One region of the Methylovorus sp. MP688 genome, then DNA from elsewhere that is predicted to be linked to it. Evidence: predicted binding sites of a transcription regulator. Region 1 holds the regulator's gene; each other region holds the start of a gene.
What was found. Region 1 encodes sigma-54, which starts transcription at its own class of promoters, with help from an activator protein. Its sites were predicted from a motif close to TGGCACNNTTCCTGCT; they were not measured.
Positions count from the first base shown of each region.

Region 2: a site for sigma-54 is predicted at 4,956-4,971, ahead of MPQ_RS12325 (TorF family putative porin). Genes of this name have one in related genera too.
Region 3: a site for sigma-54 is predicted at 5,158-5,173, ahead of MPQ_RS09615 (SfnB family sulfur acquisition oxidoreductase). Genes of this name have one in related genera too.

Region 1 is NC_014733.1:226,360-237,026, forward strand. It holds gene rapZ (RNase adapter RapZ) at 1-794, opposite strand, end outside; gene hprK (HPr(Ser) kinase/phosphatase) at 811-1,776, opposite strand; gene hpf (ribosome hibernation-promoting factor, HPF/YfiA family) at 1,859-2,188, opposite strand; gene MPQ_RS01055 (RNA polymerase factor sigma-54) at 2,216-3,670, opposite strand; gene lptB (LPS export ABC transporter ATP-binding protein) at 3,695-4,417, opposite strand; gene lptA (lipopolysaccharide transport periplasmic protein LptA) at 4,474-5,031, opposite strand; gene lptC (LPS export ABC transporter periplasmic protein LptC) at 5,012-5,767, opposite strand; gene MPQ_RS01075 (HAD family hydrolase) at 5,777-6,301, opposite strand; gene MPQ_RS01080 (KpsF/GutQ family sugar-phosphate isomerase) at 6,303-7,301, opposite strand; gene MPQ_RS01085 (cation:proton antiporter) at 7,566-9,533, shown strand; gene thiO (glycine oxidase ThiO) at 9,573-10,667, shown strand.
Region 2 is NC_014733.1:2,587,998-2,598,664, forward strand. It holds gene metH (methionine synthase) at 1-1,708, opposite strand, end outside; gene MPQ_RS12310 (VIT1/CCC1 transporter family protein) at 1,957-3,000, opposite strand; gene MPQ_RS12315 (YifB family Mg chelatase-like AAA ATPase) at 3,014-4,504, opposite strand; gene MPQ_RS12320 (accessory factor UbiK family protein) at 4,514-4,780, opposite strand; gene MPQ_RS12325 (TorF family putative porin) at 5,023-5,841, shown strand; gene glnK (P-II family nitrogen regulator) at 5,939-6,277, shown strand; gene MPQ_RS12335 (ammonium transporter) at 6,290-7,729, shown strand; gene gshA (glutamate--cysteine ligase) at 8,148-9,425, shown strand; gene gshB (glutathione synthase) at 9,427-10,362, shown strand; gene MPQ_RS12350 (pilus assembly protein) at 10,396-10,667, opposite strand, start outside.
Region 3 is NC_014733.1:2,022,658-2,033,324, reverse strand. It holds gene MPQ_RS09635 (efflux RND transporter permease subunit) at 1-454, opposite strand, end outside; gene MPQ_RS09630 (efflux RND transporter periplasmic adaptor subunit) at 465-1,550, opposite strand; gene MPQ_RS09625 (efflux transporter outer membrane subunit) at 1,547-2,995, opposite strand; gene MPQ_RS09620 (CerR family C-terminal domain-containing protein) at 2,992-3,669, opposite strand; gene MPQ_RS09615 (SfnB family sulfur acquisition oxidoreductase) at 3,856-5,091, opposite strand; gene msuE (FMN reductase) at 5,538-6,134, shown strand; gene sfnG (dimethylsulfone monooxygenase SfnG) at 6,177-7,274, shown strand; gene MPQ_RS09600 (AMP-binding protein) at 7,298-8,539, shown strand; gene MPQ_RS09595 (ABC transporter ATP-binding protein) at 8,536-9,306, shown strand; gene MPQ_RS09590 (branched-chain amino acid ABC transporter permease) at 9,353-10,234, shown strand; gene MPQ_RS09585 (branched-chain amino acid ABC transporter permease) at 10,244-10,667, shown strand, end outside.

The DNA of each region.
Region 1 (10,667 bases):
TCCTTGAAATACTGGCTCAGCTGCTCGACGAAAAACACCGAGCGATGCTGACCGCCAGTGCAGCCGATAGCGACGGTCAGGTAGCTGCGGTGATCGCCATCAAAGCAGGGTAGCCAGCGCTCCACATAGCCGCGTATATCCTGCAGCATCTCCAGCGCCATGGGCTGTTGCCGCAAAAAGTCCTGTACCGGTGCATCTTTGCCGGTGAGCGGGCGCAATACCGGGTCGTAATGCGGGTTGGGCAGGCAGCGCACGTCAAACACAAAGTCGGCATCCAGCGGTATGCCATGCTTGAAGCCGAAGGAGACAAACAATAACGTCATGCCGGTGCTTTGCTGCACGACAAAATCGCGCACCCAGTTGCGTAAAGTATTGGCGCTGAGGTTGCTGGTGTCGATGCGATGATCCAGATTTACCAGCCGGTTCAGTAGCTGCCGTTCGTATTCTATGCTCTCGGCCAGTGTGGTTTTTTCATCGCTGAGCGGGTGCCGGCGCCGTGTTTCGCTGAAGCGCTTTACCAGGGTTTCGGCGTTGGACTCCAGGTAAAGCACCTGCACCGAGATGCCTTTGTCGCGCAGCGCCTGGATGTTTTCCGGCAAGGTTTCCAGCGCTGCGCTGCGGGTGTCTATGCTGATCGCCACGCGCTGCTGGGTGGCAGGTGCCAGATGCTCGGAAATCTGCGGCAGCAAGGTGGCGGGCAGATTGTCTATGCAATAAAAACCAGCGTCTTCCAGAGCGCGCAACACAATGCTTTTGCCTGAGCCGGAAAGGCCAGTGACAATGATGAGACGCATATTGCTGGTGGCCACGCTAGCTCTCCACTTGCTGCTGGCGCTTCATGGCTTTGCTCATCTCGCGATGCTGGCGCTGCATGAACTGCTTGGTGCCGTTAATGCCGCGCAGCAACAGCATGTGGTTGCGCACGGCGACTTCGACCAGCACCGCAATATTGCGGCCGGCCGCCACGGGAATCATGACTTTGGGGATTTTTACGCCCAGGATTTTTTCGTGATGCGATTTGATCTTGAGCCTGTCCAGCAGTTGCGGCGCCAGAGTATCGGCCATCTCAAGCTGAATGATGAGATCGAGCGGTTTGGTGGGCTTGACGGCATTGTCACCAAACAGGGCACGGATGTTGAGGATGCCGAGGCCACGCACTTCAAGGAAGTCCTGCAGGATAGGGGGGCAGCGCCCTTCAAGCCGGTCCGGCGCAATCCGGTAGAAATCGACAATATCATCCGCCACCAGACGATGTCCGCGCGAAATCAGTTCCAGCGCGAGCTCGCTTTTACCAATGGCCGGGTTGCCCTTGATCAGGATGCCAAAGCCCTGCACTTCAATGAAAACACCATGGGAGCTCTCGGATTCGGCGACGGCTTGCGCCAGATAATGGCTCAGGACATCCATCAGCCCCGGGCTGCGCATGGGTGAGGTAAACAAGGGGGTTTGAAAATCATCCGAGGCTGCATTCAGCTCGGCGGGTGGTTTTTCACCATTGGCGACGACAACGGCGGCCAGGTCGGTGGAAAACAGATTGTGGATGGCTTTCTTGAGCTCTGGCTTGGGCAGGCTGCGCAAGTAATCCATCTCAGCACAGCCCAACACCTGCACGCGGTTGGGGTGTACAAAATTCAGATGCCCGATCAGTGCCAGCGAGGGCTTGGTCACCGTTTCACTGGTGAGCAGGTTTTCGCCGCCATTCAGCCCGGAAACCCAGGTGAGCTTGAGATTGCGGCGCATATCCCGGTAAAGCTGTGCAACACTGATGGTAGCCATATGATTACCTTATGTTCGGCAGGGACAAGGCGACTGGCGATATGTAAGACAACACGCCTTTGCCTTGTCCCCGGTTAGACCTTTATTCCGCAGCCGCCTGGTGCTTGAGGGCACCGTTGGCCTTGTGATGGTCGCTTACTTTTTCCTTGTGCTTCAGAACCTGGCGATCCAGCTTGTCAGCCAGCGCGTCAATCGCGCCGTACATGTTTTCACCGCTGCTTTCGGCATGGATATCGTGACCCGGCACATGAATGGTGGCCTCCACTTTCTGCGCCAGCTTCTCTACGCTCATGGTGACTTTGACGTCAATCACATGGTCGAAGTGGTTACTCACGCGCTCAAGCTTGCTCTGCACATATTCGCGCAGGGCTGGGGTAACGTCGAGATGGTGTCCGGTGAGATGCAGGTTCATGATTTACTCCTTCAGGTAAAACGCAGATCAAAGCGATCTGCGCTGGTTGGCCGCGGGTATCTGCAAAGACTCGCGGTATTTGGCAATGGTGCGACGAGCAACCACGATGCCCTGTTTACCCAGGATATCCGTGATCTGGTTATCCGACAGCGGCTTTTTCGGGTTCTCTTCGCTGACCATTTGTTTGATCAGGGCGCGTATGGCAGTGGCGGAACAAGCGCCCCCGGATTCGGTAGCCACATGGCTGCCAAAGAAATATTTAAGCTCGTAAACTCCGCGTGGGGTGAGCATGTACTTGCGCGTGGTAACGCGTGACACCGTGGATTCGTGCAGGCCCAGCTCATCGGCAATCTCGCGCAGCACCAGGGGGCGCATGGCGACCTCGCCGTGCTCAAAGAAATTGCGCTGGCGATCCACAATCGCCTGAGAAACGCGCAGGATGGTGGAGAAGCGCTGCTGGATGTTCTTGATCATCCACTTGGCTTCCTGCATCTGGCTCATCAGGTATTGGCTCGAGCTTTCGCGGTTGCGCTTGAGGATGCCGGCATACAGCTGGTTGATGCGCAGCTTGGGCACGACTTCGTCGTTCAGATGGGCCAGCCAGACACCTTTGATTTTCTTGACCACGATTTCATGCTGAATGTAATGATCAGACGTGATTTTGCTGAATTCACCACCTGGGCGGGGATTGAGTTGCAGCACCAGCTGTTGCACTTCGCGCAATACATCATCGTCGCAGGCCAGCAATTTTTTCAGTTTTGCGTAATCGCGGGCTGCCAGCAGGGGCAAGTGCGTTTCGGCAACCTTGATGGCGAGATCCACATAAGGCGTATCTGGTGGCAAGGCGCGCAATTGCAAGGATAGGCATTCTGCCAGATTGCGCGCGCCTATGCCGGGTGGGTCCAGGTTCTGGATATGCTTGAGCGCCGTCTGCAACTCCAGCATGTCGATTTCGAGCTCCGGTGGCAGCATCTCGGCCAGCTCTTCCAGCGACTGCTCCAGATAACCGTCGTCGGTAATGGTATCGACCAGCAGCATGGACAAGGTCTGGTCGCGCTCGGACAGTGGCAACAGTTTGAGCTGACCTAGCAGATGATCGCGCAGGCTGAGGCTGACCGCTTCCTGGTAGCTGAAATCATTGTCATCGTCATTGCCGGAGCTGCTGTCTTCCCAGCGGTTGCTGCCGCTGCTGCTGCCGAATTCAAAATAGTCATCGCCACCAAATTCATCCTGGCGGGGAGCTTCCTCCGGTGTGGCGGCCACGCTGGGCTCAGGGGCTACTGGCGCCGCAATGAAGTTGTCGGGGATTTCCAGCGGTTCTTCGATCTTGTCAGCGCGTTCCAGCAATGGATTCGCCTGCAGTAGGGTTTCCAGCTCCTGATTGAGCTCCTGCGTGGATAGCTGCAACAAACGGATGGACTGCTGCAGTTGCGGAGTCAGCGCCAGGTGTTGCGAAAATTTGAGTTGTAAGCTTTGCTTCATACGTGGGGGCCGCCAAATGTGTGCTTAGAGGCGGAAGTCCTTACCAAGATACACTTCTCTTACGCTATCGTTGTGAATAATTTCGCTGGGCTTGCCTGCCGCGAAGACGCGTCCTTCATTGACGATATAGGCGCGGTCGCAAATACCTAATGTTTCCCGCACGTTGTGGTCGGTGATCAGCACGCCGATATTGCGTTCGGTCAAAAAGCGGATGATCTTCTGAATGTCCAGCACGGCGATGGGGTCGATGCCGGCAAATGGCTCATCCAGCAGAATGAAGCTGGGGTTGGTGGCCAGGCAGCGGGCGATTTCAACGCGACGGCGCTCACCGCCGGACAGGCTGACCGCCATGCTGTTGCGGATATGCGTGATATGCAGTTCCTGCAGCAGCGATTCCAGCTGGTTTTCCATCTGTTCCGGCGCCAGTTTCTGCAACTCCAGAATCGCCATGATGTTTTCGGCCACCGTCATCTTGCGGAAAATCGAGGGCTCCTGCGGCAGATAGGCGAGGCCCAGGCGCGCACGACGGTGTATGGGCAGACGGCTCAGATCCTTGCCATCCAGCAGAATGCGGCCATCATCCAGGGCCACCAGCCCCACCATCATGTAAAAGCTGGTGGTCTTGCCTGCACCGTTAGGGCCCAGCAAGCCCACCACTTCGCCGCTATTGAGTTGCAGCGAAATATCCTGCACCACCGTGCGGGATTTATATTTCTTGCGCAGACCTTCTACGATTAATTGGCTCATGTTTACTCAGGTATATCGTGTTGCACGCCAGACTGACGGATTGTCAGCATGGCAGGTTAATTGGCCGTCGCGCCATCGGTGCCAGCCGGTTTTTTCTTGGGCTGAATGACGGCACGTACACGCCCGGTCGGTGTGGCAGGCGTTGCTGCCTGGCTGCCACCGCCAATCACCTCGGCATATTCGGCATTGGCGTCATACATGATGTAGTCACCATGCACGATGTCATCGCCTTTTTTAACCCAGGCCTTGGTGTAGAGCTGTACCTTGTCCATACGTCCATCGTACTCGATACGTTGACCGCTGCCTTCCATATATTCGTTTTTACCTTCCATTTTTTGCTTGAAGGTGGAGGGCGTCTGCGGATTACCGTAGGTCGTGCTGTGCTGAAAGCCTTCTTTGTCCTCGCGCACCACCAGCTTATCGCCACGGATGATCAGCGTCCCCTGGGTGAGGATTACATTGCCGGTGTAGATGCTGGTCTTTTTGGCATCATTTACGGTGACGGCATCTGCTTCCAGATTGATGGGCTTGTCCTTGTCCGCCTTTTCGGCGTGTGCAGGCAGGCAGGCCATCATCAAAAGTAGCGGCAAAAAGCTACGGGGCAGGGTTGTCATATTTTCTCCGAATCCGGGCTTGGTTATTGGTACTGGTACTTCGTTTCGCCTGTGTTGCCTGTTTTTTAGCGGGGCTGGCGCTGGCCTTGGCATTTTTCTGTGGTGCCGCCTTGCTGGCTTTCGCTGGCGTGCTGGCAGGGGCTTTGCCAGCGGCTTTTTTTGTCACGCTGGGCGAAAGGTAATGCGCCCGCACGCGGCCACGCAGGTTGACGGTCTGGTTTTTCTTGTTGAATACCATACCGTTGGCATGAATCACCGTTTCCGGTGCCTGAGTGATCACCACAGGTTTGTCTGTCACGGCCACTTCCTGCTTGGGGAACATCTTGAGGTACTGGGTACGTACCATCATTTCCCCTTTATCCTTGGATGCCTGGCGAATGACGATCACATTATCCATGAATTCCACGGTCTCGCCATCGCTGGAGACGTTGCCACGCTGGCCTTCAATCTGCGTGTAAGGCTTGTTGACGGCATACTGCGTAAACCGGGGCCGTTCAAGTTCGGTGGTGTCATCATCCGGGTAATGCTTCATCTTTACCGCTGCCAGCACATAGGCCAGCGCACCGTTCACATTGGTCCGCGTCGTGACAAAGTTGTCCAGAATGTAATCCGGGTCATGGCGCAAATTGGCATCCGGCCGCCGCTCGGGAGGCTGAACACTGCGATCTATCCAGAACGTGAGCAGCGCCAGCAGGGCGAGCAGCACGAGCGGAAACACGACGGTTGGACGTCCCAATATCAATCCTTACTTCAGGAACCGGGCCATCTGTGCGTCAAAGGTGCCTTGTGCTTTCATCAGCAGTTCGCACACTTCACGCACGGCACCGTGGCCCGCAGGGCGGCTGGTGATGTAATGCGCATACTCTTTCACCAGCGGCATGGCATGCGGCACGGTAATGCCGAGGCCACCATAACGAATCGGGGGGATATCAATGACATCATCGCCCATGAAGGCGCATTCTTCGCGGCTGAAGCCAAATTGCGCGCGGACTTCATCAAAGGAGGCCAGCTTGTCGTCCACCCCCTGATGAAAATGCAGAATGCCGACATTGGCGGCGCGCTTGACCACGACCTGGGATGTGCGGCCAGTGACGATCGCCATGTGCACGCCGGTGGCTTTCAACAATTTCATGCCCAGGCCATCATGCGAGTGGAAAAATTTGTATTCCTGGCCGTCGTCGCCCAGTCCAAGGCCGCCGTCGGTCATGACGCCGTCGACATCGAATACCACGAGTTTGATGCGCTTGGCGCGTTCTTCTACGGACAACAATTCAAACCACCTTTGCAATAAGAAGATCGTGCATGTTCAATGCCCCGATCAGGGTTCCCTGCTGATCGGTGACCAACAGGCTGGTAATTTTTTTCTGCTCCATGATGGCAACCGCATCGACTGCCAGTTGCTCCGGGCGGATTTGCTGCGGCGATGTGTGCATCACATCCCGCATGTAGGTGCTGTTTATGTCCACGGCATTCTCGAATGCCCGGCGCAAATCGCCATCGGTAAATACCCCAACGGCATGCTGCTCCGCATCGACAATCGCTGTCATGCCGAGGCCTTTGCGCGACATTTCCAGCAAGCCTTCTTTCAGGCTGGCTTCAACTCCCACGCTGGGGATGGCATCGCCTGTGCGCATCACGTCGCGCACATGCAGCAGCAGTTTGCGGCCCAGCGTACCCCCCGGGTGCGACAAGGCGAATTCCTCGGCAGAAAATCCGCGCTGATCCATGACGGCAATCGCCAGGGCATCACCCAGTGCCAGCGAGGCGGTGGTGCTGGCGGTAGGCGCCAATGCCAGCGGGCATGCTTCTTCGGTAACGTGGGCATCCAGGCTCACATCTGCCGCTTTCCCCAGCGTTGATTGCGGATGGCCGGTGATGCTGATCAGGCGCGCGCCCATGCGCTTCAATGTGGGCAGTATCACGCGTAACTCATCTGCCTCGCCGGAGTTGGACAGGGCAATGACCACATCCTTGCCGGTAATCATGCCCAGGTCGCCATGGCTCGCCTCAGCGGGATGAACGAAAAAAGCAGGTGTACCTGTACTGGCAAACGTGGCGGCGATTTTGTTTCCGATATGACCGGATTTGCCCATGCCAGTCACCACAATGCGACCCTGGCATTGTAAAATGAGTTCGACGGCACGCGTGAAGCTGTCATCCAGCCTGCGGGCTAGTGCTTCCACCTCGCGTGCTTCAATTAACAGGACTTCCCTTGCCAGATCAATCGGCGTTTTGCTTGCACCGATTTTTCGTATTTTTGATGGTTCCATACCCGGCAAGTATAAAAGGGAATGTCCGACGAATAAAGGATTTATACGTAATCCATGCCGACTTTTGATAAAGTCGGCATAAATTTTGCCTGTAGGTTTTTTCAAGGGGAGGCGTGCATGAAAAGGGTTGTGTCTGAGGATCAAGCCAGCTGCCGGAAGATATCGATTGACCGTCTATGCATGACGGTCGGCCTTGTCTGCTTTCTCTTGTCTTCCACTCCAGACAGACCTCTTTAAATGTTGAGTTCCTTCAAAGCTATTTTAATGCACGATACCTTACCCGCTATTCTGATCCTGCTTACCAGCTCGGTGCTGGCTGTTGCCCTGTTTCGTGCCTTGCGCCTGCCGGCCATGCTGGCTTACTTCCTGGTCGGGCTGGCCCTGGGGCCGCATACCTTCGGCATTTTGCCGGATACGGAAGCCAATCGTGAGCTGGCCGAGTTCGGTATTGTATTTCTGATGTTCAGTATCGGGCTGGAGTTCAGTCTGGCCCAGTTGTATGCCATGCGCAAAACCGTGCTCGGCCTCGGCGGCATGCAGGTGCTGCTGACCATGCTTGCTGTCATGATGGCCTGCATTGCCTTTGGCCTCAGCTGGGAAACCGCATTTGTCATCGCCGGTGCCCTGTCCATGTCATCGACCGCGATTGTGTCGAAAATGCTGGTGGAAGGCCTGGAGCTGAATTCGCGCCACGGCCGTCTTTCCATTGGCGTGCTCTTGTTCCAGGATATTGCCGTGGTGCCCATGCTGGTGCTGATTCCAGCGCTGGCCTCGCATGGTGGTGATCTCGGTCAGGTATTGCTGATCTCTCTGCTAAAAGCCGCGGTCATGCTGATCATCCTGTTTGTTTTTGGCAAGTCGCTGATCAACCCCTGGTTTGGTCTGGTGGCCCGCCAGCGCTCGCGTGAGCTGTTTGTGATGAATGTACTCATGGTGACGCTGATGCTGGCTTTTGCCACCAAGCTCGCCGGGCTTTCCTATGCGCTGGGCGCCTTTATCGCCGGCATGCTGATTTCTGAAACCCGCTATCGCTATCAGGTGGAATCGGATATCGCGGCATTCCGCGACATTCTGCTGGGCCTGTTTTTCATTACGGTAGGCATGCTGCTGGATGTGCATGAGCTGGCGGCCAACCTGGGGCTGGTGTTGCTGGTCACGGCCGGATTCATTTTGTTCAAGGGCGTGCTGGTGGCGGTGCTGAGCCGGGCATTCGGTCACGAGCCGGGTGTCGCGATTCGTACCGGCATTACGCTGGCGCAAGCGGGCGAATTCAGTTTTGTTTTGCTGTCGCTGGGCCTGGGGCATGGTTTGATTGGTGGGCAGGCGCTGCAGGTGGTACTGGCTGCTTCGCTGATCTCCATGGTGGTGGCGCCCTTTATCATTCAGCACAACGAGCGGCTGGGCGAACTGCTGTCGCGCAGCTATGTGCGCAATCGCGAAAAGCAGATTCAGGATATCGAAAACATAGGCAAGGAACTGGTTGACCACGTGATTATTTGCGGTTTCGGGCGCAGCGGGCAGTATCTGGCGCGCTTTCTCAGTGAGGAAAATATACCGTTCATTGCGCTGGATATTGACCCTTCACGGGTGCGCGAAGCGGCCGCGGCGGGTGAAAACGTGATCTATGGCGATGCAGGCCGACGCGTGGTATTGGCGGCGGCGGGCGCGGCGCAGGCCAAGGCGCTGATCATCAGTTATGACGATGCGCCATCTGCCATGAAGATTCTGCATGTGGTGGAAGACAATTACCCCAAGCTGCCGGTTATTGTGCGCACGGTGGACGATGCCAATATGGAAGGCTTCCGCAAGGCGGGCGCGGCAGAAGTGGTGCCAGAAGTGCTGGAAGGCAGCCTGATGCTGGCCTCGCATGCGCTGGTCTTGCTCGGTGTGCCGCTGAATCGGGTGGTGAAGCGTATCCGTTTGTTCCGGGAAGAGCGTTACAAGATGTTCCGCGGCTTTTTCCACGGCATGTCCGATCTGGACGAAGAAGCGCAGGAAACGCCACGCCTGAACTCGGTGTTGATTACATCGTCCGCCTATGCGCTTAACATGCGCCTGGGTGATATCAATTTCTCCGGGCTCAATGTGGAGGTGAAGTTTATCCGTCGCCTCAACCTGAAGCCATGGGCTCCCACCTCGGAGTCCGTCTTTATCGAAGGTGATGTGGTCGTCCTGCTGGGCACGCCCAAGGATCTTGTCCTGGCTGAAAAAGCCTTGCTGCAAGGCCGCTAAAGTCCGACACTTTGTGATTTACATCCAATTTCAAATCTTATGAGCCGTAACATTATCGTAGCTGGGGGCGGCATACTCGGCTGTATGACCGCCATGTCCCTGATTCAACATGGCCATCAGGTCACCCTGGTGGAGCGTGGCCAGATTGGCGGACATGCGCAGGGCGAGGCTTCCTGGGCCGCGGCGGGTATTCTTTTTCCGCTGCTGCCGTGGGCCTATGTCGAGCCGGTGAACCGGCTGGCGGTGGCGAGCATGCGCGCCTATGGCGAGCTGTGCCAGCGCCTGCTGGAAGATACCGGCATAGACCCCGAGTATCAGCAGGATGGCATGCTGCTGTTACCGGATTACAAGCGCGAGCAGGCCTTGGCATGGGCAAGCCAGTATGGATTTGCCGAACATGCGGAGGCGCCTGCCCATAGTTTTGCAGCGGATCGTCAAAATGCGATGTGGCTGCCGGAAGTGGCGCATGTGCGGCCCCCCGTATTGCTGGCGGCCTTGCGGCAATGGCTGCTGCAACAGGGTGCCACTATCCTTGATAACACGGAGCTGTTGCCGTTGGCTACCAATGAAGAGACGGATCAGCTGACACGCTGGCCGACACGGGCAGGCCGCGAACTCGAAGCGGATGCCTTTGTACTGACGGCGGGCGCCTGGAGTGGTTTGTTACTGGGCGACCAGCAGCCACTGCCCATCAAGCCCATGCGTGGCCAGATGCTGCTGTATGCGCAACCTCATCAGCAAAAGCTCACGCATATTGTTTTCCGTGAAGGCTTTTATATGGTGCCGCGGCGGGATGGCCTGATTCTGGCGGGCAGTTGCCTGGAAGATGTCGGGTTTGATCATGCGGTGACCGATGACATGGGCAGCCAGCTGGCTGCCAAAGCCGCAGCCCTGTTACCCGAGCTGGCCGATGCGCCTGTGCTGGCACATTGGAGCGGTTTCCGTCCGGGGTCTCCGGATAATGTGCCCACCATTGCCGCGCACCCGCAGTATAAAAACCTCTATATCAATAGCGGTCATTTCCGTTACGGGCTGACGATGGCACCTGCGAGCGCCGAACTGCTGTCGGCCCTGGTGCAAGGAAGTGCTTCTGAAAGTGACCTAACTGCTTACGCCTACCGCGCTGCCGAATAG
Region 2 (10,667 bases), 500 kb from region 1:
CAAAGATATTGGGGTCGAAGATAATGTCTTCGGGTGGGAAAGACGCCTCTTTTACGAGCAAATCATAAGCGCGTTTGCAGATCTCGATCTTGCGCTCATAGGTATCCGCCTGGCCTTTTTCATCAAAGGCCATAACGATGACTGCAGCGCCATAGCGACGGCACAGGCGCGCCTGCCGCAGAAACTCGGCTTCGCCTTCCTTCATGGAGATGGAATTGACGATGGACTTGCCTTGCACACACTTCAAGCCCGCCTCGATCACTTCCCACTTGGAAGAGTCGATCATGATGGGCACACGTGCAATGTCAGGCTCGGAGGCAACCAGATTCAGGAAGTGCGTCATCGCCTTCACGGCGTCCAGCATGCCTTCATCCATGTTGATATCGATGACCTGCGCACCGTTTTCTACCTGCTGACGCGCCACCTGCAGGGCATCCTCATATTGCTCGTTCAGGATCATGCGGGCAAAGGCTTTGGAACCGGTGACATTGGTACGCTCACCCACATTCACAAACAGGGAGCTGTCATCAATGATAAAAGGCTCAAGACCAGCCAGTAACGTAGCATGGCGAGGCGCCGGCACCTGGCGTGGGGCGATGTTTTTCACCGTCTCGGCAATGGCCTGGATATGCGCAGGTGTGGTGCCGCAGCAGCCGCCTGCCACATTCACAAAACCGCTCTCGGCAAATTCTTTCAGCAGGCTGGAGGTATCCTGCGGCTCCTCGTCAAAGCCGGTGTCCGACATCGGGTTAGGCAAACCGGCATTGGGGTAGATGCAAACAAAGGTATCGGCGATCTTGGACAACTCTTCGGCATAAGGCCGCATCAGCGCTGCACCCAAGGCACAGTTAAGGCCTATGGTCAGTGGTCGGGCATGGCGCACGGAATGCCAGAATGCAGGCACCGTCTGGCCTGAGAGTATGCGGCCGGAGGCATCTGTTACCGTGCCGGAAATCATGATGGGCAGGCGCTTGCCGCTTTGCTCAAAGTAGGCATCAATCGCAAACAGCGCGGCCTTGCAATTCAGCGTATCAAAAATGGTTTCCACCAGCAGGATATCGGCACCGCCTTCCACCAGCGCAATGGTCTGCTCCAGATACGCCTTTACCAGCTGATCGAAGGTGATATTGCGGGCAGCCGGGTCGTTAACGTCGGGGGAAATGGACGCGGTTTTTGGCGTAGGGCCGAGCGCGCCTGCCACAAAGCGCGGCTTGTCCGGCGTGCTGTATTTGTCGCAAGCGGCGCGTGCCAGCTTGGCGGCTTCCACGTTCATCTCAAACGCAAGGTGCGCCATATGGTAATCCTCCTGCGCAACCGTGGTCGCGCCGAAGGTATTGGTCTCGATAATATCGGCACCTGCCGCCAGATATTGCTCGTGGATTTCCTGGATGATGTGCGGCTGAGTCAATGTCAGCAGCTCATTATTGCCTTTGACGAACAGTTCGCGCGCCTCGCCTTCTGCAGGCGCAGCATGCGGCTGACCACACCCACAGCCATCACCATTGGGGCAAAATGCCAAGCCTGGCTTGAAATCGGCAAACCGGCCCTGCGGGCCACCGCGATAATCTTCCTCTGTCAGCTTGTAGCGCTGAATCATGGTCCCCATGGCGCCATCCAGAATCAGGATGCGCTCTGCCAGCAGCTCGCGCAGGCGAACCTCAGTGGCAGAGATGGGAATGGCAGTGGATAACGTAGACGGCTGGTTCATGGGGCGCTCATATAGTGATGGCTAGTCTGGCATGACAGCCATGCGCAGACCTTGCGGTCAGCAGGTGTTAAGACAAAGGCGTCATTATAAAACAGGCACTGCTTTCAGGCACAGGCGATTGTTTATTCGCAGCTTTCCCTGGCTCATGGATGGCAACGAGGGTCATAGGACTGCAATTGCGATAACGGGTTCAGATCAAGGCATTTTGAGACATCATTTGCCTGTCACTGCCTGACACTAGTTCTGGTTCAAACCACCGACGTGCCCAGCAAGCTGCCTATCCAGTAGGTCATGGCACCTGCAGCGCTGCCAATCAACAGCATGCGCAGGCCACCCTGCCAGGCATTTCGCCCGGTAAACAGGGATAAGGCAGCGCCTATGCCAAACAAGGCCAGCGCCGTCAGGGCAATCGCCCCCATCAGCGCATGGGCACCGCCGCCCAGTAGATAAGGCAACAGTGGTACCACCCCGCCAAAAGTAAACGCCAGGAAGGAGGACAGGGCCGCCGTCCACGGCGAGCCCAGCTCATCGGGGTTCAAACCCAGCTCTTCCCGCGCCAGGGCATCCAGGCCTTTTTCCGGGTCGGCCACCATGCGCTCGGCCAAGGCCCGCGCTTCGGCTTCATTCAAGCCTCGGGCCTGATAAATCAGCTGCAGCTCACGTGCCTCTTGTTCGGGGTATTGCGCCAGCTCATCGCGTTCCAGCCCGATCTGATACTCAAACATTTCACGCTGCGAACGCATGGAAATATACTCGCCCGCTGCCATGGAAAATGCCCCGGCCAGCAAACCAGCCACGCCGGTCATGAGGATGGTCGACACATTGGCCGCCGCTCCGGCGACGCCCATCACCAGGCATGCAATCGAAACCAGACCATCATTCACCCCAAACACGGCAGCGCGCAGGCCGCCGCTGGTACCGGCATTACGATGACCAAGCTCGACGTCATTAATGGAAAGCGGCGTCGGATGTTCATTCTGCTGCCGCGGCTGACGGTAAACGGATAGGCCGCGTATCTTGATGGCAGCCAGCAAGGGCTTCAATCGCCGGCCTCCAAGGCTACGCAGCAACAGCAGCACCACACGAGTGCGTAAATCGGGCTGATAGGTCTGGGGCATAGCCGAACCGTTGGCTATGCCTTGTTTATGCCATATGCCGGCTTGAGACTCCGCCTCGGCGGCCAGCTGTTTGAACAGTTCGCGATGCGCCTCGACGGGCTCCTGCACTGACATTTGTCTGTAAATGCAGGCGGATCGCATTTCTTCAAGCCAGGCGGAATGGTATTTTTCCATGAGATGTAAGCCTTTATATTTCGTGCTTGCGGTACTGAATCGCCTCGGCCACATGCGCAGTTGCGATATCCCTGGCACCCGCCAGATCGGCAATCGTGCGGGCCAGCTTCAATATCCGATGATACGCCCGGGCGGACAGGTTGAGCCGATTGATGGCCTGCTTTACCAAGGCTTGGCCTTGGGCATCCAGCTCGCACCAGATATCGATCTCATGACTTTCCAATAGTGCATTGGCTTTCCCCTGGCGTTGCACTTGCAGCGCACGCGCAGCCTCGACACGGCGACGCACCAGATCACTGCTTTCGCTGCTCTCACGCGCCAGCAATTCATCGTCGCGCAAGGCAGGTACTTCTATATGCATGTCGATACGATCCATCAGCGGGCCGGAAAGACGATGGCGGTAGCGCGACACCTGGTCAGGCGTGCAGCGGCATTTATTGTTGTAATGCCCCAGATACCCGCAAGGGCAGGGATTCATCGCGGCTACCAGCTGGAAGCGCGCGGGGAAGTCCGCCTGCCGGGCAGCTCGGGAGATGGTGATGCGCCCCGATTCCAGCGGCTCGCGCAGCACCTCAAGCACCTTGCGATCAAACTCCGGCACTTCATCCAGAAACAGAATGCCGTGGTGCGCCAGGGATATTTCGCCCGGGCGTGGCACACTGCCGCCTCCCACCAGCGCCACCGCCGATGCCGTGTGGTGTGGCGCGCGGTAAGGCCGCTGCCGCCACGCGCTTGCTCGAAACGCGCCGTTGAGCGACTGAATGGCGGCAGACTCCAATGCTTCTTCTTCGGTCATCGCGGGCAAAATGCCTGGCAATCTGGCGGCCAGCATAGACTTCCCGGTACCCGGCGGTCCTTGCATCAAGATACTGTGTCCCCCTGCCGCCGCCACTTCCAGAGCACGCTTGGCATGTGCCTGCCCCTTCACGTCGGCGAAGTCAGCATAAGCTAGCGTGGTGGATGGCACTTCCGGCTGCTGCAATGCCAGCGGCGACTGACCAAGCAAATGCGCGCATACCGCAAGCAAACTGCTGGCGGGCAGTATCTGCGCATCCGTCACCAGCGCAGCCTCCGCTGCACTGGCTTCGGGCAAAATAAAAGCCCGGCCATCGCGCCAGGCTTTATAGGTCATAGCCAAGGCCCCTTTGACGGGGCGCAGCTCCCCGGTAAGGGCGAGCTCTCCAGCCATTTCATATTGCGCCAAACCCTCTATCGGCAATTGGCCGGACGCCGCCAGAATCCCGATCGCGATCGGCAAATCATAGCGCCCACTTTCCTTGGGAAGATCGGCAGGCGCCAGGTTGACCGTAATGCGGCGAGCAGGAAATTCGAACTGCGCCGTCTGCAGGGCAGCGCGTACTCTATCTTTGCTCTCCTTCACCTCAGCTTCGGGTAAACCGACTATCGTAAAGCTGGGAAACCCATTGGCAAGGTGCACTTCCACATCCACCGGTGGTGCATCCATGCCACACAATGCACGACTTTTAATGACCGCAAGTGACATGATTCACATCTAATTGTTGGTTTTTTGCAACAAAACTTCCAGTTCTGTCAGTTTTTGTTCCATTTTTTCCAATTTAATCTGCGCATCATCCAGCTGTTGCCTTGCAACCCGCAACAAATCGGCCTGTACGTCAAATTCCTCTCGAGAAACCAGCTCCAACTTGGTGAACGCGCCCTGTAATAGTGCATTTAAATTCTTCTCCAGATCACCCAATGGGGATGATTTGGAAATTTCCTTTATTTTCAATGACAAATCATTCAAAAAAGCCGAATTCATGTTTCATTTACCTCCATCCATTACGTCATATTGGCTGTTATTCAGTGCGCGCATACATATGTAAACGCACCATAGGGGTGCCGCAAATTATTGTAAACAAGGAAATACTCTCATTGTTTCACCCAGCTCATTACTTTAGCATTGTAACTCAATGTTTTTCCGTGCTTTGTCTTTTTGGCACGAGTGTTGCTTTATGTTTGTTGCTCGTTTTATGTTGTTTTTTTACTCTGAAAGGAAATTCAATGCGTAAATCGCTTTTACTGGTAGCCGTTCTGGGCACCTTCGCAGCACCTGCTGCCGTTTTGGCCGCCGACGCTGCCGCTGAAGAAGCTGCTTCGCCACACACTTTCACCTACAACGTTGGCCTTTACAGCCAATACATCTTCCGTGGTTTGACACAAACCGCTAATGAGCCAGCTCTGCAAGGCGGCGTTGACTACTCCCACTCCAGCGGTTTCTACCTGGGCACCTGGGGCTCCAACGTTAGCTGGACCAATGCTAACAACGCTGGCGGCAACTCCATGATCAAGCAAGACAGCAGCCTTGAGTGGGATATCTATGGTGGCTACCGCAGCACCATCGGTGACACTGGCATTGGCTACGATGTTGGTTTGCTGCAGTATGTATACCCAGGCAAGAAAGTTACCGGCGCACAAGATCCTAACACCACTGAAGTTTACGGTGCTTTGACTTGGAAGTTCTTCACTCTGAAAGATTCTTACGTTGTTTCTGACGGCGCTTTCGGTGTTGATGATGGCCGTGGTTCCAACTACGTTGATCTGACAGCTGTATATCCATTTGCAGATACTGGCTACTCGCTGATTGCCCACGTTGGCTACCAATACTTTGACGGCACTGCAAAATCCCTCAAAGGTACTAGCGAAGACAACGACGATCGCTTCACCTACACCGACTGGAAACTGGGCGTAGCTAAAGCCTGGGACAACGGTGTTAACGTTGGCGCTTACTACACCGGCACCGACACCGACAATGCCTGGAAGCTTGACGGCAAGAACATCGGTAAAGATGCAGTTACCGTTTACGTTCAAAAAACCTTCTAAATTCATTTAACCCTCAAGGTTAAATTGTTTAGTTAAACTGGGATGAGGCGGCTGAGCAACCCGCCTCATCACTTTCAACACTCATCAGGAGACACGCATGAAATTCGTATCCGCGATCATCAAGCCATTCAAGCTTGACGAGGTACGGGAGGCTCTTTCCGCCATCGGCGTACAGGGGATCACCGTTACTGAAGTCAAGGGTTTTGGACGTCAAAAGGGCCACACCGAGCTGTATCGTGGTGCCGAATATGTCGTCGATTTTCTGCCAAAAGTAAAACTCGAAGTCGCCATTAAAGACGACATGCTCGATCAGGTGATTGAAGTGATTGAGAAGTCCGCCACCACCGGCAAAATCGGCGATGGCAAAATTTTCATTTTTGATCTTGAGCAGGTTTATCGCATCCGTACCGGTGAAACCGGTCCTGACGCGCTCTAATAGGGGACAGCCATGAAACGATTTTTATCTCTGATTACATTAGTTGGTATGTTGGGCCTGGGTACACTGGGCGCCAGCACCATTGGTTTTGCCGAAGATGAAGCTCCGGCAGCCACCACCACCGAGGCAGCTCCTGCAGCTGCCCCAGCTGAAGCAGCGCCTGCCGCTGAGGCAGCTGCTCCTGCAGAAGCCGCACCTGCCGCTGCTGCTGAAGAACCAAAACTGGATACCGGCAGCGCTGCCTGGATGATCACTGCCACTGTGCTGGTCGTGATGATGGCGGTACCTGGCCTGGCTCTGTTCTACGGCGGCCTGGTTCGCACCAAGAACATGCTGTCCGTGGGCATGCAGGTATTCGTTGCCTTCTCCCTGATCTCCGTCCTGTGGGCCGTATATGGCTACAGTATGGCCTTCTCGGAAGGGAACGCGATTGTCGGCGGCCTGAGCAAAGCTTTCCTGGCAGGTGTAACGCCTGACAGCCTCAGCGGTGTTATCCCTGAGTATGTCTTCATCACCTTCCAGCTGACCTTTGCTGCCATTACGCCAGCCCTGATCATCGGTGGTTTCTCCGAGCGTACCAAGTTCCCAGCCGTGCTGCTGTTCCTGGCACTGTGGGTGACCTTCGTTTACATCCCAATCGCCCACATGGTTTGGGGCGGCGGTCTGCTGAGCGATGCTGGCCCACTGTTTAACGGTCACGGCGCCAAGGACTTTGCTGGTGGTACTGTTGTGCACATCAACGCTGGTATTGCAGCGCTGGTAGGTGCCCTGGTTATCGGCAAGCGTATTGGTTACGGCAAAGAAGCCATGCCTCCACACAACCTGGTGATGACGCTGATTGGCGCCTCCTTGCTGTGGGTGGGTTGGTTCGGTTTCAACGTAGGTAGCGAACTGGCTGTTGATGGTGTTGCTGGCCTGGTTCTGATCAACACACAACTGGCTACTGGTGCCGCTGTTGTTGGCTGGGTATTTGCTGAATGGCTGTTCAAGGGCAAACCAAGCATGCTGGGTGCTGCTTCTGGCGCGATTGCTGGTCTGGTTGCCATCACCCCTGCTTGCGGCTTCATCGGCCCTATGGGTTCCATCATCCTCGGCTTCCTGGCCAGCTTCATCAGCCTCTGGGCTGTTACCAAGCTGAAGAATGCCCTGGGTTATGATGACTCTCTGGATGTCTTCGGTGTACACGGCATTGCCGGTATCCTGGGTGCCATTGCAACTGGCGCACTGATGTCTGCAGACTTCGGCGGTGTTGGATATGCTGAAGGCGTGACCATGGGCCAGCAAGTAACGACCCAAGCCATCGCAGTGGGTATCACTGTGGTATGGACTGGCGTTATCAGCTACATCCTGTTCAAGATTGTTGACATCGTCATCGGCCTGCGCGCAAGCGAAGAGTCCGAGCGCGAAGGTCTGGACACCACTGAACATGGTGAACGTGCTTACCACTACTAAGCCTTGACGCTTAAGTAGCAGTTAGTCAAAACGGGCGCAGCAATGCGCCCGTTTTTTATTGTTCATTAAACTCTTCAGCACACGGCGACCTGAGCCGCAGCAACATCGGTGGATTGGCTTGGCGTCATAAGGCGATTGCTTGGTTTTGCACATTCATGGTGCATAAATGCACATTTATCAGCTTTGGCAGGCCGTTTACCCCAGGAAAATAGCAGAGAATGCCGCCTCAAGAGCTGGCACAGCGTTTGCTTATGTATGATCAGGCATAAATTGCTCCACACCTCGGTGTTTCGAACATTTTATTGCTCGGTTTCCATGCATTATCTCCTCCTCTTCGGGCGCAATCTGCGCCCGTTTTTTTTAGGCAGATGGATGCAACTAAGCTAAAATCCTACGGACTCATACAATTTGATTGAATATGGTCCCTCATCTTACAACGGCCTTGACCGGCCCCCTGTTATCCCTTGAACAACGCATGCTGGCAGCCATGCCACAAATCGAACATTGGTTTCGCAGCCAGTGGGCCGAATACAGCGTTCCTTTTTATGCTTCCGTTGATTTGCGCAATGCCGGTTTCAAACTGGCTCCGGTAGATACCAATCTCTTCCCCGGCGGATTCAATAACCTGAATCCCGAATTTCTCTCCCTCTGCGTGCAAGCCGCCATGAGTGCAGTTGAGAAGATCTGCCCGGATGCCCGGCGCCTGCTGGTGATTCCCGAAAACCATACCCGTAATACCTTTTACCTGCGCAATGTGGCAGCGCTGACCAACATCCTGCGACATGCTGGTTTGGAGGTACGCATTGGCAGTATCTCGCCCGAAATTACCGAGCCGACCTACCTGGAAACGCATGATGGTGGCAGCATTCTGCTCGAGCCTGTGCAGCGCAAGGGCAATCGTCTGGTGCTCGATAATTTCGACAGTTGCGCGATTTTGCTCAATAACGATTTATCCGGTGGCGTGCCGGAGATTCTGCAAGGGCTGGAACAGAACCTGATTCCCCCTTTGCATGCTGGCTGGGCTACCCGCCGCAAATCGCAGCACTTCAGTGCCTACAACCGCGTTGCCCAAGACTTCGCCAATCTGCTTGGCATTGATGAGTGGTTGGTAAATCCGTATTTCGATACCTGTAGCGGCCTGGATTTTCATGCGCGCGTAGGCGAAGCCGAGCTGGCTGAAAAAGTGGAACAACTGCTCGCCAAAATTCGCATCAAGTATGCGGAATATGGCGTTGAGCAAGAACCGTTTGTCATCGTGAAAGCCGATGCCGGCACTTACGGCATGGGCATCATGACGGTGAAAAGCCCGGATGACGTCAAAGACCTCAACCGCAAGCAGCGCAATAAAATGGCCGTGGTCAAAGAAGGCCTGCAAGTATCCGAAGTGATACTGCAAGAGGGCGTATACACGTTTGAATGCATCCATGATGCGGTGGCTGAGCCCGTGGTCTACATGATGGATCACTTTGTGGTGGGCGGTTTCTATCGTGTGCATACCGGACGTGGCGTGGATGAAAACCTCAATGCCCCTGGCATGCACTTCGAACCCCTGGCTTTTGAAAAACCTTGCTCGCTGCCCGACTGTGCGGGAGCGCCGGATGCGCCACCCAATCGCTTCTATGCCTATGGTGTTGTCGCGCGACTAGCCTTGCTGGCAGCGGCAATTGAGCTGCAAGAACACGACCCAGACCAATAATATGCGGCTACTCTTCATTCTGGATCCGCTGGACAAGCTGGTCACTTACAAAGATACCAGCCTCGCCATCATGCGCGAGGCTGCGCGTCGCGGCCATGCGCTGGCCGTATGCGAACAGCAGCAAGTGTTGCTGCGACATGACAAAGTCACCGTGCAATATCGCGACTTTGCCTTTGGCGAGCATGGCTATGTGCTGGGGGATTTGCAGGAGACAGCGCCTGAGCAGTTTGATGCCGTGCTGATGCGCAAAGACCCGCCGTTTGATAACGAATTTCTGTATAGCACCTATCTGCTGGAAATCGCCGAACGTCAGGGCGCGCGCATTCTGAATGCACCACAAGCGGTGCGTGGCTGGAACGAGAAACTCTCCATCACCCGCTTCCCGCAGTTTGCACCGCCCTTTCTGGTGACACGCCAGCGTGGGCTTATTCGCGAGTTTCTGGCGTTGCATGGCGATATCGTAGTCAAGCCGCTGGATGGCATGGGCGGTAGCAGTGTGTTCCGTTTGACGCAGCAAGATCCGAACATAGGCGTGATTCTTGAAACCATCACCGACTTCGAAAAGCGTACCGTCATGGCCCAGCGCTATCTGCCAGAGATCGTTAAAGGCGACAAACGCATCCTGATCATTGACGGGGAGCCAGTACCTTACGCCTTGGCACGCATCCCGCAAAATGGCGAAACACGCGGCAACCTGGCAGCAGGCGGCAAAGGTGTAGCGCAACTGTTAACCGAACGCGATCGCGAGATTGCCACTACCGTCGGCAAAGTCTTGAAAGCGAATGGGCTATTCCTGGTTGGGCTTGATGTAATTGGCGACAGCCTCACAGAAGTGAATGTCACCAGCCCGACCGGCATGGTAGAGATTGCCGCACAAACTGACTGCAACCCGGCGGCATTGATGGTGGATGCGCTGGAAACACTAGCGACAAAGTAAAGGCTCCAACGCGGTTGGAGCCTGATGACATCTCTATTCCGTGGTGATCTCTCTCCAACTGGCACGTATTGATGTCTGATCAACCCCACCTGTAGGGCCAGGACCACCTGTACATGAAGGACATCCGATGTCACCTCCCACCGTTGAGGTGTTATAACGCAAGGTTCCATTCGGCAGGGTATATAGCGAGAGGCCAGTAATCAACCCACCCGAAGAGTTATAGCTGCCCTGCGCGCTAGTGCCTGCCGTCGTGAAGCGACCCGTTTTGTAATCAAAGAAATAGATCCAGCTATCTCCGCCTGGAC
Region 3 (10,667 bases), 1.1 Mb from region 1:
CCCTCTCGTCCAGATCCTTGGCAGTGACGCTGTAATTGACAATGGCCGAGCCCGAGGTGGTGATGCGCGAGACGATGGGGTCCTTGGTATCCGCGGGCAGCTCGGAGCGCACACGTGACACGGCCGAACGCACATCGTTTTCAGCGTCCGAGACGGATTTTTCTAGCTGGAATTGCACCGAGATCGTCACCTGGCCATCCAGTATCTTGGTGGTGATGTGCTTGACCATATCCACCGAGGCGATGGAGTCTTCGATCTTGCGGGCGACGTCGTTTTCCAGCTGGCTGGGCGAGGCGCCTTCCAGCGTGGCGGTGACGCTGACGGCCGGTAATTCAATATCCGGAAAATCCTGCACCTTGGTGGTTTTGAACGCAAACAGGCCGACGATGCTGAGCAGGCCAAACAGCAGGATGGCCGGAATCGGGTTGCGTATGGAATAGGCGGAAATATTCATGGCGGCCCCGTTATTGCGCTACGCGCACGATGTCGCCATCAATCAGGAAGCCCACGCCGCTTTCCACATAGCGGGCCTTGGGGTCTATGCCTTCGCGAATGATGATGCGGTCACCGACATGGCCGCCGCTGACGACCTTGCGGCGCTCCACATGCTGCTGGTCACTTAGCGTGAATACATATTCATAGCCATCGCGGTTGAGCACGGCGCTGCTGGGCAGGCTGAGCCCGCGCTGCTCACCGACGGCAAAGCTGCCGCGCGCAAACATGCCGCTCTTGAGCGGGCCATCCACACCTTGCGGAATATCCACATACACCAGGGTGTTGCGGGTGTCCTGATTCATGGTGGGGGCAATCACGCGCACCTTGCCTGTTACCAGGGCCTGGCTGCCAGTTGGCGTCAGGGTCACGGCCTGGCCAGGCTTGACGCTGGCAAGCTCGGTGGCGCCGACTTCACCGCGCCATTCCAGCCTGTCTTGCATCACCAGGCGGAACAGCTCTTCCCCGGCGTTGACCACGCTGCCCACGGTCGCCGTGCGGCTGCTGATGGTGCCAAACTCGGGCGCCACGATACGGGTGCGGCGCAAGCGCAGGCGCTGGCTTTCCAGCGCGGCCACGGCAGACTCAAACTTGGCCTTGGCAGTTTGTTCTGTGGTGAGGTATTGCACGACCTGCTGCTCGCTCAGGGCGCCTTTCGCCAGCCCTTTTACCCGGTTGGCATCCAGCTCGGCCTGACGCAGATTGGCTTCGGCTTCGAGTGCGTCCGCTTCTTTCTGGGCGAGGTCAGCCTTGACCGTTTCATCGTCAAACTCGGCCAATAGCTGGCCTTTTTTGACTTTATTGCCAACATTGACGTACACCGCTTTCAGCCGCAAGCCGCTGACTTCATTGCCGATAATGGCTTCTTGCCAGGCCAGGATGTTGCCATTGGCGGTGATGCTGGTGGCGGCTGCCGTTTCCTGCGGGCTGACCAGCCGTACGGTGAGCGCGGGTTTGGTTTCACCGGCCTCCGAGCCGGATTTGCCAGGGTGGCAGGCCGTCAGCAAGGCAGTGGTCAGCAACAGGGCCAGGGAAAGGTAAGGAGCGCGGTTTTTCATGGTTGTTTCTCGGTGGAATCGGGAGTGTTGGCGGCAAGTGGCGTATCAGCACCTTGCCAGCCACCACCCACGGCAATGTAGAGTTCAATCAGGGTAGTAATGCGGTTCTGGTTCAGCTGGGTGAGCGCATAGTCGGCTTCCAGCGCATTGCGCCGCGTGGTTTCGAGGTCGATGGCATTATCAAACCCCGCTTCATAACGCTGGCTGATGGCCTGCAAGGCTTGCGCGTAATTGTCGGCGGCCTGCTGCAGGCTGGGCTGGCGTGCGTTATAGCTTTGCAGCGTCAGCAGTTTCTGCTCGACTTCCTTGATGGCGGTGCGCGCCTTGCTGCGGTAATTACTGTCCGCAGCACGCAGGCTTTCCCAGGCGGCGGAGACATTGGCCTTGCGCTGCCCCATGTCAAACAGCGGAATATCAATGGTGGGGCCGAAAGACCAGGTCAGGGCATTATTGGTGACGCCGGAGTTGAGGTAGCGCACCGGCGTGATATTGCCGCTGAGGGTGATCTTGGGGTATCTGTCGGCTTCCTTGACACCCACCTGGGCGCTGGCGGCGGCCAGATCGCGTTCGGCGGCCAGCAGGTCGGGCCGCTGCTCCAGCAGCACAGCCGGTACCGAGGGCACATCAAAGCTGCCCGGTTGCAGCACCGTAAAGTCGCGCGGCGCCAGGCGTTCGCGCAGCTGTGGCTCGGCCATGCCAGTCAGCGCCACCATGGCCTTGATCTGCAATTCGCATTGCATCTGCTGGTCATTGAGGTCGCTGGCGGCCTGGGCCTGCGTGGCTTGCGCCAGCGCATTGTCAGAGTCGGACTTGAAACCATGGGCGGTGGCCGAGGCCGTCAACTCTGCACTGCGGGTCTTGGATTCCAGATAGCGCTCGTACAGCCGCACCTTCTGCTGGCAGAAGCGGTAGTCGTTATAGGCCTTGGCACTCTCGGCGGCAACGGACAGCCGCGCATCCTGCAGCAGATTGCGTTTGGCATCGTAATCGGCCAGTGAGGATTCGCGTTCGCGGCGCAAGCCGCCAAACAGGTCGATCTCCCACGAGGTATCAAAGCTGATCTGCTGCTGCGTGAGCAGGGTAGGATCGCCGCCGAAGGAGAAAGCCTTGCGGCTGATCGATGGCGTGGCACTCAGGCCATCAAAACCCATGGCACGCGCCGCCACCAGATTGGCACGAGCAGACGCGATATTCTTGTAGGCATCGGCCACACTGGCGCTATTGCGCTCGGCAGCAGTGATGATCTCCAGCAGCACATCGTCATTGAATTGCCGCCACCAGTCCGCGGTCTGGGCGGCTGGCACGGGAGTCTGTACCTGCCAGGTATCGGGCGTTACCGTCTTGGGTTTCTGGTAATCGGGCCCCACCATGGGCCAGCCCTGGCAGCCTGCCAGCAAGCTCGCCATGAGCGCCGAGAGGATGATCTTGCGTGATGTCGCGCTCATGATGCTTGCTCCCCGGCGCCCGCGCGGCGGGCCTTTTCGTCCAGCACCATGGCCAGCGCATAGCGGCCATAGCGTTCCGCCATGCGATCCAGCGCGGCATGGTTTTCCACCAGCTGTGGCGACATATGGCGGATGACCTTCTGCCCGATATACATATGTACGGCCATGCCAAAACAGGCCATCACCAGGCTGCGAATCTCATCATCCGGCTCATTTACGCCCAGGTGCTGGCAGAGCAGCTTCGCCATGGCGAGATGATGTGGCTTCACTTCGCATTCTATTTCCTGCTCCCACACACCGGTCGGCTCCAGCATCTCGCGGTGGCGGAGTTTCACCACATCGTTCACCACATCGCCCATTTTCAGGGGCTGGAAGAACTCCACAAAGAACTGCTGCAAAGCGCTAGCCAAGGACAGGCCGGTGGCAGAAAAAGCAAATTCGCAGGGACGCGCAATGAGATCCGGCATGGAAAACACCGTGCGATACAAACCCGCTTTATCCGTGAAGTAATAGCTGATGGCAGATACATTGACCTGCGCGGCCTGCGCAATCTGCCGCACGCTGGTTTTGGCATAGCCTTTTTCAGCGAACAGCTTGAGGGCGCAGAGCAGGATTTTCTGCCGCGCTTCCGCACCGTCGGTGCGGCTTGCTGTTTGAGGGGTGGGGGGTGACATGAGGCATCAACCAGACAATAGACGAGCTGGGATCATACATCAAACAAACGTTTGATCAATAACCTTTACAAAGATTTAAGTGCGGCCTTATGCAAGGCGGGTTTCCCTGCCTCAGCAAAAAAAACGCCTGGCCGGGATATCCCGCCAGGCGTCTTATCAGCCAGGGTTGCAGAACTGATGACGATGTTAAATCCAGGGGTGACGCGGCGGATTGACCTTGTTCAGCACGTAATTGCCGACGGCGTAGTACTTCCAGCGCACCGGATCATGCAGGGTGTGGGTACGCGCATTGCGCCAATGGCGATCCAGGTTGTATTCACCCAGGGTAGAGCGGGTACCTGCCAACTCGAACAGCTTGCTGCCTGCAAGCAGGGCGGTTTCGGTGCTCAGCACCTTGGCTTCAGCCACGGCGATGGAGGCGGCGGCCACGGTGTCTTCGTTGGGGTTCTTCTGGGCGGTGTCAATGAATTCGCCTGCGCGCTTCAGCAGCGCATCGGTGGCATGCACGCGTATCTGGATATCGCCGATGTCCTTGAGCGTGAGCGGGTCTTCGTAGCCATGCTCGAGGTCGGTATCGATCCATGGGCGGGTGTGGTTGCGCACAAAGTGCAAGGTGTCGCGCAGGGCAGCGCGGGCAATGCCGGTATCAACCCCGGCCTGGATGATTTGCGCAATCGGGCCCATGGGGGTGGGCCGATCAAACGCCAGATGGTGCGGCAAGACGTATTCGCTGGGCACGAAGATATTCTCAAGCACCGTGGTGCCGCTGGCGGTGGTGCGCTGGCCAAAGCTGGACCAGTCGTCAATGATGGTCAGGCCCTTGCTGCCTTTCTGCACGAAGGCGACCACGGTGTTGTCATTTTCATCCTTGGCAACGACGGGAACCCAGTCCGCCAGCAGCGCACCGGACGAGTAAAACTTCTTGCCCGAGAGCAGGTAGCCGCCTTCGGTCGGGGTCAGCCGGGTTTTGACATCATTCACCGTGCGCGTGCCGATCTCGGAGAAGGCATTGCCGAAGCGCACGCCTTGCAATACCAGATCAAAGAAAAACTTCTTTTGCCATTCCGTACCATCCAGGCGCAGGCCTTCGACCATATAAAGATGGTTTTGCGGGATCTGGCCGATGCTGGGGTCGGCTTCCGCCACGATGGCAATCACCTCTGCCAGCGTGCTGTTGGAGACAAACGCGCCGCCGTATTCCTTGGGCACGGTAATGCCCCACAAGCCGCTTTGCGAAAAGTAATCCAGCTCTGCGCGTGGCAGGCGGCGCTCGGCGTCGCGCACGGCGGCCTCCTTGGCAATGTGCGCGGCGACCTGGTGGGCGACGGCAATCGCTTCCTCGTCGGATTTAATGATATGGGCAAGGGGGCGAGACGTTATCGCGGCCTCTGTTTCCTTGTGCAATACCGATGCTGTTGTCATACAAACTCCTGATCATGAATAAACATAAGATAAAAATGTGGCTGCGAGGCCATCTGCATCAGGAATTGCACAGAGCGTGCCAGCAAATATGTCTATGATTTTTAACGTATATTTTTGCAGGCGATGTTGTGAAGCGCGGCTGTAGCAGCAGGCTGCTGTCCGGCTGCTGCCAGATCAGCAGATTACCCCGCATCCAGGGCGTTAAACCGCCAAATCTCTCCCGAAAACGCCAGAAAATCCCCAACCTTTGATCAGATTTCAGCAAAAACCTGCTGATTGAGCAGCAGCCGGTCAGCATGCAGGCGGCATATGCAACAGGTCAGGCAGTGACGTATTTTTATTAAGTATATGAATTTAATAAATAAATTAAGGTGGCACGGTTGCTGCTATTAGTCAGGGGAGTGTGGCTCTTTGTTGGAGCCGCGAACCTGACAATAGGAGTCACCATGAGCAAGAAACTGAAAGTCACGGCTGTTGCAGGCAGTACCAGCCGTCCCTCCCGTACCCTGACACTGGTCGAGGAGATCGCCGAGCGGCTGGGCAAGCACCTGCCGATTGAACTCAAGCTGATTGAGTTGGGCGAACTGGGCCCCGACCTTGGTGCTTCGCTCAACTATGACAGCATCAAGCCCGCTGTGCGCAAGGCGATTGACGATATCGAGAGCGCCGACGTGCTGATCTTTGCCACCCCGGTCTACCGTGGTTCATACACCGGCCTGCTTAAGCACCTGTTTGACCTGGTGCATTACGAATCCCTGATTGATGTGCCCGTGCTTCTGGCCGCTACCGGCGGCAGCCTGCGCCACTCGCTGGTGATCGAGCATCAGTTGCGCCCCATGTTCAGCTTCTTCCAGTCGCTGACATTGCCAGTGGGCGTGTATGCCATCGAGAGCGAATTCACCAACTACAAGATCAGCAACGAAGCGCTGGACAAGCGCATCGACCTGGCCATTGAGCGCGCACTGCCTTTTTTGAAGCACCGCGAGCTGGCCACGCCTGAAGCGGCAGAAGCCACCGCCAAGCTGGTTGCCAGCGCTTCCTGATTTATTCGCATATCACGACCTTATTTACGAAAGGAATTTATTGTGAGCACACCTTCGCAACAAGCCCCCATCAAGTTCGCTTACTGGGTACCCAATGTCAGCGGCGGCCTGGTCGTCAGCAATATCGAGCAGCGCACCAGCTGGGATTTTGAATACAACAAGAAGCTGGCACAGATTGCCGAAAAGGCGGGGTTTGACTATGCCCTTAGCCAGATCCGCTTTACCGCCGGTTACGGTGCCGAATATCAGCATGAGTCCGTGTCGTTTTCGCATGCCTTGCTGGCGGCTACCGAAAAGCTGAATGTGATTGCTGCCATCTTGCCGGGACCGTGGGACCCCGCCGTGGTCGCCAAGCAGATTGCGACTATTGACCACCTCACCGGTGGCGGCCGCATTGCCGTGAACATTGTCTCGGGCTGGTTCAAGGGCGAGTTCGTGGCGATTGGTCAGCCATGGCTGGAGCATGACGAGCGCTATCGCCGCTCGCAGGAATTTATCGAGGCGCTGAAAGGCATCTGGTCCAGGGATGACTTCAGCTATCACGGTGATTTCTACCGTTTCCACAATTACTCGCTGAAACCCAAGCCATTGAAGCAACCTGAAGTGTTTCAGGGTGGCAGCTCGCGTGCTGCACGTGACATGGCCGCCAAGGTATCCGACTGGTACTTCACCAACGGCAATACGGTGGAAGGCATCAAGGCGCAGATTGACGATATCCGCGCCAAGGCTGCGGCCAATAACCACAGCGTCAAGATCGGCGTGAATGCCTTTGTGATTGCACGCGATACCGAAGAAGAAGCCAGGGCCGTGCTGGCCGAGATTATTGCCAAGGCCAATCCCGAGGCGGTCAATGCCTTTGGTGATGCTGCAAAGCAGGCGGGCAAATCCAGCCCTGAAGGCGAAGGCAACTGGGCCAAATCGACATTTGAAGACCTGGTGCAATACAACGATGGTTTCAAGACCAACCTGATTGGCACCCCACAGCAAATTGCCGAGCGCATTGTGGCACTCAAGGCGGTGGGCGTGGATCTGGTGTTGTCGGGTTTCCTGCACTTCCAGGAAGAGGTTGCTTACTTCGGTGAGAAGGTCTTGCCGCTGGTGCGCGAACTCGAAGCTGGCAAGGTTGCCCTGGCCGCGTGAGCAGAAAAAGGCAGGCCTATTCCATGAGCAACGATACGCTGCCCAGCCTGCTGCGGGCGCAGTCCGAGCAGCGCGGAGCCGATGTCGCCATCCGCCACAAGCAGCTGGGCATCTGGCATGCCTTGCGCTGGCAGGATGCCCAGCGCGAGGTACTGCAGCTCGCTGCCGTCTTGCGTGAGCGCGGTTTCAACAAGGGTGATGCGCTGTTTCTGCTAAGCCATCCACGGCCACAGGCCTTGCTGCTGCAGCTGGCGGCGCAATGGCTGGGCGGCTTTGCCGCGCCAGTGGACCTGCTGGTGGAGCGTGCGGTGACCGTGCAGCTGCTGCAAAAGCTGCGTCCGGCCTTTGTGTTTGCCGAGGGCGAAGATGAAGTGGCGTTGCTGGCGGAGGCTGAGCTTGCCCCGCGGCTGGTGATTTACGCTGACCGTCGTGGTCTGGCGGGCGATGCGCAGGCGTCGCGTCTGGATTACGCCGATGCACTCAAGCTCGCGGCAGCGCCCTTGCACGAGGCACCGCTGGTTGCTCCGGTGGATCATGCCTTTGCCTTTCACCGGCTGGATGCGGGAGGTCTGGTGCACTTGCAGACGATCAGCCACCACGAGCTGCTGAATGAAGGCCGTCGCCTGCTGCGGCAGGAGAATCTGAGCGTAGCGGATGAGGCGCTGGCCGCGCGAGCATTTGCTGCCAGCGGTCACGCGCGTTACCTGCTGGCACCCTGGCTGCTGGCCGGGTTCAGGTTGAATTTCCCGGAAAACCTGGCAACGCGCGATAACGACCGCCGCGAGCTGGGCCCCACGCTGGTGGCTGGCACACGCGAGACCTATCAGCGGCTGGAATCACTGGTGCAGCAGCGTTTGCCGCAAGCCGGTACCTGGCGGCGACGCCTGGTGGATTGGGCCCTGCGCACCTCAAGTGCCGCGCGCAATCCGCCGCCCATCTCGCTGAAGCCTGCAGCGAAGTCTAACCGGCGCTTCAGTCTGTCGCTGACGCTGGCGCAGTGGCTGGTGATCAGCCCGCTGCGCGATGTCATCGGTTTCAGCCGCACGCGTGTGCCCTTGCTGGTGGGCGAGCCTTTGCCGGAATCTTCACTGCGCTTTTTCCGTAGCCTGGGCATCGAGATTCGCAACTGGGAAGAGCATGCCTACTGGTATGTGCTGGAGGGCGGCAGGGCGCGCGTGGTCAAACGCGGTCCCTCATCGCTGCAAGTGCAAGCCAGTCCCAGCCTTGCTGCTGCTGCCATCAATACTGCGGGGATTCCATCATGAGCAGCCCTTTGCTTGAGCTGAACCATATCTCGCTGTCATTCAAAGGCGTGAAGGCGATTACCGACATCAGCTTTGCCGTGCGAGAGGGCGAAATTTGCGCCCTGATCGGCCCCAATGGCGCTGGTAAAAGCTCGCTGTTGAATGTGATCAATGGCGTGTATCAGCCGGATATCGGCGACATCACTTATGCCGGTACCCGTTTGCGTCGCATGCAGCCGCATGCGGCGGCGCGTCGCGGCATTGCCCGCACCTTTCAGAACATCGCCTTGTTCAAGGGCATGAGCGTGCTGGATAACGTGCTGACCGGTCGCAACCTGAAGGTGCGTGGCAGCTGGCTGGAGCAGGCGCTGCATATCGGCCGGGCGCCGGGCGATGAAGTGATCCAGCGCCAGCGCGCCGAAGAGATCATTGATTTTCTGCGCATACAGCCCTGGCGCAACAGCATCGTCGGCACCTTGCCCTATGGCCTGCAAAAACGGGTGGAGCTGGCGCGTGCGCTGGCGGCCGAGCCCCGGCTTCTGCTGCTGGATGAGCCCATGGCTGGCATGAACCACGATGAAAAAGCCGACATGAGCCGTTTTATTCTCGATACCCAGCGCGAGTTCGGTACCACCATCGTGTTGATTGAACACGATATTGGCGTGGTGATGAATCTCTCGGACCACGTGGTGGTGCTGGATTACGGCAAGAAAATTGGCGATGGCACGCCGCAGGAAGTGCGCGAGAACCCGGACGTGATCGCGGCATATCTGGGGACATCGCATTAAGCAGGTTCATACACGATTGGTCACCCTCAGGGGAAAGTAAAACGAAATGGAATTTTTCTTTGAAGTATTGCTGGGCGGGCTATTGGCGGGCGTGATGTATTCGCTGCTCGCCATTGGCTTTGTGCTGATTTACAAGGCCTCGGGCGTTTTCAACTTTGCCCAGGGCTCCATGGTGCTGTTTGCCGCGCTGACCTTTGTCAGCCTGCTGGAGCGCGGCATTCCGTTCTGGCTGACCTTTGCCATCACCCTGCTGACCATGGTGGTGCTGGCCTGGGCGATTGAACGCTTCATGCTGCGCAAGCTGGTTAACCGGCCGCCGATTACGCTGTTTATGGCAACGCTGGGGCTGAGTTACATGATCGAAGGGCTGGCGCAGGCGGTGTGGGGCGCACAGGTGCATGGGCTGGAACTTGGCATCAGCGATGAGCCGCTGGAACTGGGCGGCATGCTGCTGTCGCAGTTTGATATTTTTGCGGCAGGCGTGGCTGGCGTGCTGGTGATCTTTTTATCCTGGCTGTTCAACAAGACCCGCACCGGGATTTCTTTGCGCGCCGTGGCCGATGACCAGCTGGCGGCGTTGGCGGTCGGCATCAAATTGCAGCGTATCTGGCTGATCGTGTGGGCGGTGGCCGGGTTTGTCGGCCTGGTGGCGGGCTTGTTATGGGGCGCGCGCCTCGGCGTGCAGTTTTCCCTGTCGCTGGTGGTGCTCAAGGCCTTGCCGGTGCTGATTATCGGCGGGTTTACGTCGATTGGCGGGGCGATTGTGGGTGGCCTGATCATCGGTGCCTCGGAAAAACTGGCGGAGGTCTTTATCGGCCCCATCATCGGCGGTGGCATTGAAAACTGGTTCCCGTATGTCCTGGCCCTGGTGTTTTTGCTGGTGCGGCCGGCGGGTATTTTTGGCGAACGTGCCATCGAGCGCGTGTAGGAGAGCAGCATGCTGTATAGAGAATCCGGACAATTCATCAGCGATTACCGCGCCGATCGCCGCATCTTCCGCTTGTGGCAGGAGCGCCTGGGCTTTTACCTGCTGCTGGTGTTTGCCTTTGCCGTGGTGCCTTTCATTGCCAACGATTACTGGTTCAGTGCCATCCTCGTGCCTTTTCTGGTGCTGTCGCTGGCCGGGCTGGGGCTGAATCTGCTCACCGGTTATGCCGGGCAGTTATCGCTGGGCTCGGCGGCCTTCATGGCAGTTGGGGCCTTTGCTGCCTATAACTTCCATTTGCGCATTGAGGGCCTGCCCTTCCTGCTTAGCTTTGTGCTGGGCGGTATCACCGCCGCCGGGGTAGGCATACTGTTTGGCCTGCCGAGCTTGCGTATCAAAGGCTTTTATCTGCTGGTGTCGACCCTGGCGGCGCAGT